Regions from separate parts of the Mesorhizobium sp. M8A.F.Ca.ET.165.01.1.1 genome, predicted to be linked through region 3. Evidence: riboswitches for the same ligand, from Rfam matches in the RefSeq annotation. Region 3 holds a riboswitch; each other region holds the start of a gene.

Region 1 (3,270 bases), on a different contig from region 3:
GGCAAGGTCTGGTCGTGGAAGGACCGTGCGGTTTCGGGGTCGAGCGACAGGTTGAACTGGTCCTCCCAGCGGAACTCGAAGCGCGCGCGCGAAAGGGCATCATCCCTGGTTTTCGCTGCCGGATGGCCCTTCGCCAGATCGGCTGCATGGGCGGCTATCTTGTAAGTGATCACCCCAATCTTGACGTCGTTGCGGTCGGGAAGGCCGAGATGCTCTTTCGGCGTGACGTAGCAAAGCATTGCGGTGCCGAACCAGCCTATCATGGCGGCACCTATCCCTGAGGTGATGTGGTCATAGCCCGGCGCGATGTCGGTCGTCAGCGGCCCCAACGTGTAGAACGGCGCCTCACCGCACACTGCGAGCTGCTTGTCCATGTTCTGCCTGATCTTGTGCATGGGGACATGGCCCGGGCCTTCGATCATCACCTGGCAGTCCTTTGCCCAGGCAATCTTGGTGAGTTCTCCAAGTGTTTCCAGTTCGGCGAATTGCGCCGCGTCGTTCGCATCGGCGATTGAACCGGGACGAAGGCCGTCGCCGAGCGAGAAGGAAACGTCATAGGCTCTGGCGATGTCGCAGATCTCCTCGAAATGCTCGTAGAGGAAGCTCTCCCGGTGATGGTGCAGGCACCATTTGGCCATGATCGAGCCGCCGCGCGAGACGATGCCCGTGACCCGGTCGACGGTCAGCGGTATGTAGTGCAGCCGCACGCCGGCGTGGATGGTGAAATAGTCGACGCCTTGCTCGGCCTGCTCGATCAGCGTGTCGCGATAGACCTCCCAGTTGAGGTCCTCGGCGATGCCGCCGACCTTTTCGAGCGCCTGATAGAGCGGCACCGTGCCGATCGGCACCGGTGCATTGCGCACGATCCAGTCGCGGATGTTGTGGATGTTGCGGCCGGTCGACAGGTCCATCACCGTATCGGCGCCCCAGCGGATCGCCCACACCATCTTTTCGACCTCTTCGGCCATCGACGATGTGACAGCCGAGTTACCGATGTTGGCGTTGATCTTCACCAGGAAATTTCGCCCGATGATCATCGGTTCGCTCTCGGGATGATTGATGTTGGCGGGAATGATTGCGCGTCCGCGCGCCACCTCGTCGCGCACGAATTCGGGTGTGACGAAATCTGGGATCGCCGCGCCGAAGGCTTCGCCGTCGCGTTGCAGCTTGCCGCGCATCACCTCGCGGCCGAGATTCTCGCGGATGGCTACGAACTCCATTTCTGGCGTGATGATGCCGGCGCGCGCATAGGCAAGTTGGGTCACCGCCTTGCCCTGCTTGGCCTTGAGCGGCCGATTGCGTATCGGAAATTCCGGTGTCAGGCGCTCGCCGGTGGCGAATCCATTGTCTTCCGGCCGGACGTGGCGCCCGTCATAGGCTTCGACATCGCAACGCGCCGTGACCCATTCGTGGCGAAGCCGGGCAAGGCCTTTTTCGATGCTGGTTTGGACTGATGGATCGGTGTAGGGGCCGGACGGATCGTAGACGGTGACGGGCGGTTCGCCGGCCGTCGGATGGACGGAAATCTCGCGCATCGGCACCCTGATCTGCGGGTAGAGGACGCCGGGCTTGTGGATTTTCCGCGAGGCGGGCAGTGGTCCCGTCGACACGGCGGGGGTGAGGGCATTCATCGTGAGGCTCCTTTGCTCATGCATTGGAGACCCAGTTCTGTGCCGGAAGGATGAAAAGACGCTTCTGTAGACCTGCTGCAGCAGGACCTCGGGCGTAAACTCCCGCAAAGCGCTTGCACCGTCCCTACGCCAGTATGAACTGGATCAGGTTCAACGGGTCACTGCGCCGCGAAAGCCAGCAGTATCTCAGCCCCTTACCGGGACTCCCCTGGTGAATGCCTCAAGTTGAATGGGCCGGTGCTGCTTTGTCAAGCGCCTTCGGGCGCCTTCGGGCGCCTTCGGCCGGTGGCGACGTCCGGCGGCCGGCCGAGCGGAGAGCTCGCGCATGCATCGGGGACAAGTCACGCCCCGTAGACCAGGGCTGGAATGGCCAAAGTCTCATTCGCTTCGTGAAGGATGGAAAAACTGTATCGGCCATGTGCGTCGAGATCGACCGAGTAGCTCAGGCGGTCACGGATGTGGTTATCCTGGTCGAAGGCGACGATTTGCGGCTTCAGCGAGGTGATTTGCACCACGTCCAGGTAGATGGAGTTGCAGATATGATCTGGTCGTCGGGCTGGCAGGTGCAAGCGGCCGCTCTATTCAGGATGCGGCATCGGCGGCGTTCCCGATACCAATGATATCTTGCGGGCAACTTATGCAATCACCGGCTTCGTAAAACCCGACGGCGGCGGCCGTGTCCTGGCGCTGAGGATGTGCCGCTGTTCCAGCAGAGAAATCGCGTGGGCGCGGAGTTTTCGCTCTGCGAGGAAGAGTTGACGCAATCGTTTAGCTTGCTTGCAGTTCGTAGAGACCCGCCTTTGAAAGCAACTAAGCTATTGCATTGATATGTTGGTGCGCGATCGATCGCTACATAGCCGGCCGCCATTATCCGAGTATTGATCCGCCGGTGTTCGTGTTGCCGTATATGGCAATCCCTGCGAGATCGTCGCGGCCGGATCGGCCGCACCCTCTAGTCATAAAAGGGGAAGCGACCGAGAATTCCGCTGCCGAAAACTTCTCTGGCTTGGCTATGCATGCGGTAGATGAGATCGCCGCCTACCGCGACCTGGTCGAGGAAGGCATCGACGCCCAGTTCGGACAGCCTGGTTATCGCAATGCGTTAGCGGCTCAGACTTGCGGTCTCGAGAGCGGCCTTTGGGGGTCACCTCTTTTTTGTTTCAGAGGTTGGAAGACGGCTGCTCGTTACCCAATAGAAATGGCGACTACGGAACGCGATCGATCGCGGCCATCAGGAAACACCTGTCTTCGGCTCAACCTCGACATGGCGTCCGATCGACCGCAGATATACAGCTATCTCGTCCATGAGATGATCGCGTTCGCCGTAGATCTCAGCAATCCTGCGCAGCTGTGGCTCGACGGACCTCCGTTGCGCCGGCGTCAAATCAGCATCGCCAAAGACATATCCCAAGTTGCCAATCGCGCAAATGTTGCAGCCGGCCTCCACAACTGCTTGCACGAATGCCGGAATGTCTTTTTCTTGCATAGTCTTCATGTCGAACCTCTCGTGAATGGCGTGCTTGCGCGCCCATGCTGCCTTTTCAGCGTGTCCTCTGGGCGGCGCAAGCCTTGAGCGTAATTGTGCCGGGCAACCTCGACTATCCCGTCTGCCACGCTCTTTAGAGTCGGTGGGGTCTGG
Region 2 (3,270 bases), on a different contig from region 3:
TGTCGCGGTGCCCTCGGCGCCGCGATGGCCGCGAAAGCGCTGGCGCATGGTCTGCAGTTCGCCGAGACGTCGCATGTTGCGCTTGCGCCGTGCCGTCACGCCGTAGCGCAGCCAGTGCTCCTCGCGCACGATCTGGCGGCCGAGCTTGTGCTGCTCGCGCTCTTCCTCCTCCAGCACGAGGTCGCGCCATTCCTCGAAATGGCCAAAGCCCTTGTCCAACCGGCGGGTCTGGCCACGGTCGAGCCAGACGGTGGCACGCGACACACGCTCGAGGAACCGGCGGTCGTGCGAGATCACGATGAGCGCCGAGGAAGTCCGGACGAGCTCCTCTTCCAGCCATTCGATCACCGACAGATCAAGATGATTAGTCGGCTCATCAAGGAGCAGGATGTCGGGCTCCGGCGCCATGACGCGGGCAAGGGCGGCGCGCCTGGCCTCGCCGCCGGACAGGTCTGCCGGCCGCTCCTCGCCCGACAGGCCGAGATGCTCCATCAGATAGCTGGCGCGGTAGGGATCGTCGGCCGGGCCGAGCCCGGCCTCGATATAGGCCCGCACATTGGCAAAGCCGTCCATGTCGGGCATTTGCGGCAGATAGCGGACAGTCGCCGAAGGCTGGCGGAACACCTCGCCGTCCTGCGGTTCGATCAGGCCGGCGGCGATCTTGAGCAGCGTCGACTTGCCGGACCCGTTGCGGCCGACCAGCGCGATCTTGTCGCCGGCCGACGCTGTCAGGGCGGCGCCATCGAGCAGCGGCGTGCCGCCAAAAGTCAGTCTTATCCCGTCGAGATTGAGAAGGGGCGGGGCCATGTCAGCTTTCGGGCAATGGATAGGGATGGGCGAGCAGCAGCGCGCGGCCGTGGCCGAGCGCGATGTCGAGGCGGCCCTTGACCTCGTTGGAAATGGTCAGCGACGATCCGAAAGCCACCTCGACCTTGTCGAGCGGCCATTTGGCGCCGGTGACGGTCAGGCCGGAGAGTTCGGAAAAGCCGAGAATAGAAAATAGCGTGCCGTCGGCATAATCGAAGCTGGCCCTGCCGTTGAGCAAGGGGACACCCTCCTGGGCGCCGCTGGTCAAAAGCACATCCGTTCCGGCCTCGGCCAGCCGCAGGCCAAGCGCCAGATGCAGGAAGGCGTGATCGGCGCGCTTGCCGCCGAAGGCGCCCGCCAGCACAAGGCGGGTCGCTCCACGCTCCAGTGCGGCCGCGATTGCCAGTTCGCCGTCGGTCTTGTCCTTTTCCGCCGGGAAGGTTTGCCGGGGCACGGCGGCGAGATGGGCGGGCAGATCGGCCGGAACCGAATCGAAATCACCGACCCACAATTCCGGCACTAGGCCCAGTATCCGCGCATGACCGATGCCGGCGTCGGCGGCGATCACGCGCGAGCCTTCGACCTGGCGGTCGAGCCGGGGCGTGCGGAGGAGATCGCCGCCAAGCAGGATGGTGAATGTGCTCATATCCCGTCGCCTTACCAGCCCGGCACGGGAAACGGAAGGCGGCAAACTCCCACTTGCGTGTCCCACCCGCCGGGCCTATGTGTCGAAACGCTCTAACGGGGTGCCGGACGCGAATTTCGCGGACCGGCTGAGAGGCAGTCTCGCCAACCCGCTGAACCTGATCCGGTTTGTACCGGCGGAGGGATTAGACGTTTCGGACAGTCCGACGCCTCAATTCCTTTCAACGCAAACGAAGGAGGCGCCGATGCGCACGTTTTTATATTCTCTCATCGCAGCCACGGCAGTGGCCCTGTCCGGGCCGGCTTTGGCCAAGGACAAGCTCACCGTCTACACCTATGAGAGCTTCACCGCCGACTGGGGTCCGGGCCCCGTGGTGAAGAAGGAATTCGAGGCCGAATGCGGCTGCGATGTCGAATTCGTCTCGGTCGCCGACGGCGTGGCGCTGCTCAACCGCGTCAAGCTGGAAGGCGCTTCGACCAAGGCCGACATCGTGCTCGGCCTCGACACCAATCTCACCGCCGATGCCAAGGCCTCAGGCCTGTTCGCGCCGCATGGCGCGGCGAGCGATGTCAACGTGCCGGGCGGCTGGAGCGACGATACTTTTGTTCCCTTCGACTATGGCTATTTCGCCGTTGTCTACGATACGCAAAAGCTGAAGTCGCCGCCGAAAAGCTTGAAGGAGCTGGTCGAGGGCAGCGCCGACGACAAGATCGTCATCCAGGACCCGCGCACCTCGACGCCCGGTCTCGGCCTGCTGCTCTGGGTGAAGTCGGTCTATGGCGACAAGGCGCCGGAGGCCTGGGCCAAGCTCAAGACCAAGGTGCTGACCGTGACGCCGGGCTGGAGCGAGGCCTATGGCCTGTTCACCAAGGGCGAGGCGCCGATGGTGCTTTCCTACACCACCTCCCCGGCCTACCATATGGTCGCCGAGAACACCGAGCGTTACCAGGCGGCGTCTTTCGAAGAGGGCGAGTATCTGCAGATCGAGGTCGCCGGCATCACCACGACCGGAGCCAAGAACCCGCTGGCGGAAAAATTCATGGCCTTCATGACCGGACCGAAATTCCAGGACGCCATCCCCGAGACCAACTGGATGTTCCCGGCCGGCAAGACCGACAAGCCGCTCAACCCGGCCTTCGACAAACTGGTCAAGCCGACCAAGACCCTGCTGTTCAGCCCGGACGAGGTCGCGGCCAACCGCAAGGCCTGGGTGGATGAATGGCTGGCGGTGATGAGCAAGTAGTTGGCTGTATGATCCGAAGATGAATGCTCTACGGCGCCCCCCTCTGTCCTGCCGGACATCTCCCCCGCTTGGGGGGAGATTGGCTGTCATCGGCGATTTCGCCAATCGCCAACATTGCAGGAATGAGCTGGGCGCCGGAGCTGCTAATCTCCCCCCTCGTGGGGGAGATGTCCGACGGGACAGAGGGGGGCGCGAAGGAACGCGACGCACGTTAAAGGCCTTTCGTGCAACCCGCGTCTGATCCCCGCATTACCGCCGGCAGCGTAGCGCTGGCGGCGATCGCGCTCTTGATCGGCGGCGCGTTTGCCGGGCTGCTTGTCGAAGGCGCACACGACCTCTCCGGCGCCTGGGCGGCCTTCGACCCTTATCTGTTGCGCGTCGTGCGCTTCACACTCTGGCAGGCGGCCCTGTCAACGCTGCTCTCCGTCGGGCCGGCCCTGTTCGTGGCGCGGGCGCTGTCGCGGCATCCACGGTTTTTCGGCCGCGCCTTCATTCTGCAGCTCTTCGCCGTGCCGTTGGCGCTGCCGGCGATCGTCGCGGCGCTCGGCATTCTGGCGCTTTATGGCCGTGCCGG
Region 3 (3,270 bases):
GCAAGGTTGTCACCGAGCTCGCTCCGGCGGGAGCGTTCTGGGAGGCCGAGCCCGAGCACCAGGATTATCTGGAGAAGTATCCGAACGGCTACACCTGCCATTTCGTCAGGCCGGGTTGGAAACTGCCGGTTCGTGAAAAGGCCGTTTCATAAGGCTCGCGGATCAGTCTTTGCGGCAGTGGGTTTAAGCGCCCGCCGATTGCCGCGAGGCCATATCAATAGCGGCTGTTAACCACCGCCCGGCGGTTGACAGTGCGCGGCGTTGCTGACCAACTACGCGGGTTGATTGGTTTCAGGGGGAGCATGAGGAAGCTCTACGAGAAGCGTGTGTTGGTGAAGCGGGAAAGGCTCCCAAGTGTCGCCGCGGCAGGACCGCTTTCTCCCAAACCAGGCTGACGGCTCGGCCGGTCTTTTGGTAGTGACTGGACCGGTTCGTTACGGTGCTCGGATTGCCGGGCGATGTCTTGCCCCGCCGGATCTGAAAAGATGATTTCTTCCGAGCCTGTGGCCGGCGCCCGGCAGCTCAATGCAGTTTTCATCCTGGATGTTTCTGCTTACACCGGGCCCCTGCTTTCCGGGTGGGTCGAGGCGGGAAATCGTATTGGCGCGATCATCGTGCCTGGCTTTCAGCGCCCATCCAGAGGCTTCAGCATTGGCAATTTTCGACGCCGGCTGAGGCGCCAGCTTCTGCTCAGGCGCTATCTCGGCAACACGCCGGTAAAGTTGATCGAATTCGGCCGGCCTTACGACTGGGATGAGCTTGGCCGGCAATTGCCTGAGATCGCCGCGGATGTACTGATCTGCTACGCTTTCCCGACCCTGATCCCGCAACAACTGCTCAGCCTCTTTCCCAAGGGCGGCCTTAATTTTCATCCGGCGCTGCTGCCCAACTACCGGGGTCCGCATCCTCTCCATCGCCTGGCCGCGGACGGCCAGCATGCCGTCCATGGCGGCGTGACATTGCACAAGATGTCCGCCAATTTCGATGACGGCGACATCCTCGGACACGTGCCGTTCTGCGAAGCACACTGGGCAACGCGGCGGGATGTGGCCGACAGCGTGGCGACCGCGATGCGCGCGTTGGTGCGCGAGGTGGCGCCAGCCTATTGCGAGGATTTGGTGTCCGGGACGCGGCAGCCAACCGGTGATTTCGTCTGGGCGCGACTTGAGCGGAACCACATGGCGATTTCATCCGACATGTCGATCGAGCACGTTGCCCGATTGTGGCACGTCCTGGGCGGCAATCCCGGTATCTATCTGGACGTTGCCGGCCGCGAGGTTCGGTTGGCCTTTCAGATCGCGCGACTGGGTCCGCCAACTGGAAAAGGTCCGGTCAGGCGATGGGGGAGGGTGGAGTTCGATCTTGCCAATGGCCGGGTTCGATACCTCACCTATGGCCGCCTGCTCAAACGGCTGATGAAAATGCACACCGCATTCGCACGGCCAAAAGCCGGAAAACCGTGCCCCGAAATAAGAGTGTTTGGCAAAGTGGCCAGCGAATCGGTGCCAGAGGTACCGCCAGCCGGTCGTGGCGTATAGTGAGACCAACGAGCATGGAAAGCGCGGAACTTGCGTCCGCGCTTTCCCTGCTGCGAAAACTACTTACCGCAGTTCTTGTCGGCCACGGTCGGCGCGGTCGCCCTGCCATTGGCATCCGTCTGCGCGCTGGTCGGGCAATTCTGGTCCGCGTTGGAATTCATTCCGCCCGGCGTGATGGTCGGGCTGTTGGTTGCACCCGGATCGAGCCAAATTCCCGGGCGCCGGCACCCGGTTGTGCCTGCGCTGGCGCAATGCTTTGGCGCAGCTTGCTGAAAAAACAGCTTCCCCAACCGATCGAATGGTGCTTTAACGCCGCCATCCACAGGGGTGCTCCGTACGGTCGGGGCTGAGACGGGGGCGGCAAGCCCACAGACCCTAGAAGCTGATCTGGGTAATACCAGCGGAGCGAGGCGGGCGATGTTTTCAGGCGCACAGGTTTCCCTATATCTCATGGCCGACGATTTTGTCGGCGTCATCCTGGGCGCGCTTGGCGCGCTCGATTCGTATCGCGACAAGCTCAGGATCGAGACCGACGACATCTCGACCTTGCTGGTCGGGCCCCCCGAGGTGCTATTCCCGGCGCTGCGCGACCTTTTCGTGGCTGCGTCTGGCAGCGGTAAGCATTGCGTGCTGTCGGCGACCATTTCGCGTGGTTGCCCAGGTGAGCCGGACGATCCGATCTGCCGCTCCGACACGTTTGGCGGACCTGCCGGGCCACTCGGCCCGCGCAAGCAAGCCGCCATTTCCGCCGTGCGCGGCGCGCCCGCCACTGGGCAGCCAGCGGCGGCGCAGTTCTCGCTCTATGTGATGGGCACGGACGACCACATGGACGAGATCTATGGCTGCATCGATTTCCTGAAGCAGTCCGGCGTCTACGATCGCTCCAAGAATTTCTGCACCAAGCTGCGCGGCGATGCCGGCGCGATCTTCTCGGCGCTCGACGAAGCCTTCTGCCGCTTCGGACCAGGCGCCGGCCACGTAACCCTCGACGTCACGGTTTCGGCCAACAGTCCCACTGCCGTCTGAACCGTTCGCGCCGACGCGCGCCGTCAAGGTCATCCTCTCGTGGCTTCATCGTCGTTCAACCCGCGTCAACTCGCGGGCTTCCTCGCCCAGGCGGCGCCGGCCGTGATATCGATCGGCCTGGTGCTCGTGGCGTGGGAACTCTACGCAAACCATTCCGGCATCAAGCCGACGGTTCTGCCGGCACCCTCGCGCGTCTTCGAACAGGCGATGCTCAATCGTGACGCGCTGCTCGACAACGCCATTCCCACCATCCGCGCCACGCTGATCGGTTTTGCCTGTTCGCTCAGCGCCGCCTTCGCGCTGTCGATGCTGGTCGACTTCTTCCAGCCTTTGCGGCGCGCGCTGTTTCCTGTCTTCATAGTCAGCCAGACCTTGCCGCTGGTCGCCATCGCGCCATTGGTGGTGCTGTGGTTCGGTTTCGGGCTGACGCCCAAGATCATGCTGGTGGCACTGGTCACCTTCTTCCCGATGCTGGTGGCCCTGGTGCAGGGCTACGAGGCTACCGAGGTCGAGATCGGGCAGATGCTGCGCGCCATGGGAGCAGGGCGCTGGCGGGTCTTCATCCTGGCACGGTTGCCTTCGGCGCTGCCTTATTTCTTCGCTGGCCTCAGGATCTCCATCACCTATGCCGTCGTCGGCGCCATCTTCGCCGAATATGCGGGCGCGGCCAAAGGGCTGGGCATCTACATGCTCAACGCCAAAAACA

Evidence for each region. Region 3 has a riboswitch for thiamine pyrophosphate ahead of EN808_RS20255 (YkoF family thiamine/hydroxymethylpyrimidine-binding protein). Riboswitches for the same ligand answer to the same signal wherever they lie in the genome.
Region 1: another riboswitch for thiamine pyrophosphate. It lies ahead of thiC (phosphomethylpyrimidine synthase ThiC); the one in region 3 lies ahead of EN808_RS20255 (YkoF family thiamine/hydroxymethylpyrimidine-binding protein).
Region 2: another riboswitch for thiamine pyrophosphate. It lies ahead of thiB (thiamine ABC transporter substrate binding subunit); the one in region 3 lies ahead of EN808_RS20255 (YkoF family thiamine/hydroxymethylpyrimidine-binding protein).

What each region holds. Positions count from the first base shown of each region.
Region 1 covers NZ_SRTH01000006.1:277,553-280,822, forward strand. Annotated here, with positions in the region: gene thiC (phosphomethylpyrimidine synthase ThiC) at 1-1,631, opposite strand, end outside; TPP riboswitch at 1,735-1,851, opposite strand; gene EN808_RS19245 (hypothetical protein) at 1,973-2,200, opposite strand; gene EN808_RS37800 (hypothetical protein) at 2,863-3,270, opposite strand, start outside.
Region 2 covers NZ_SRTH01000012.1:65,583-68,852, forward strand. Annotated here, with positions in the region: gene EN808_RS25905 (ABC-F family ATP-binding cassette domain-containing protein) at 1-807, opposite strand, end outside; gene EN808_RS25910 (thiamine diphosphokinase) at 809-1,453, opposite strand; TPP riboswitch at 1,540-1,654, shown strand; gene thiB (thiamine ABC transporter substrate binding subunit) at 1,698-2,696, shown strand; gene thiP (thiamine/thiamine pyrophosphate ABC transporter permease) at 2,921-3,270, shown strand, end outside.
Region 3 covers NZ_SRTH01000007.1:157,486-160,755, reverse strand. Annotated here, with positions in the region: gene msrA (peptide-methionine (S)-S-oxide reductase MsrA) at 1-152, shown strand, start outside; gene EN808_RS20265 (formyltransferase family protein) at 723-1,538, shown strand; TPP riboswitch at 1,852-1,965, shown strand; gene EN808_RS20255 (YkoF family thiamine/hydroxymethylpyrimidine-binding protein) at 1,956-2,564, shown strand; gene EN808_RS20250 (ABC transporter permease) at 2,604-3,270, shown strand, end outside.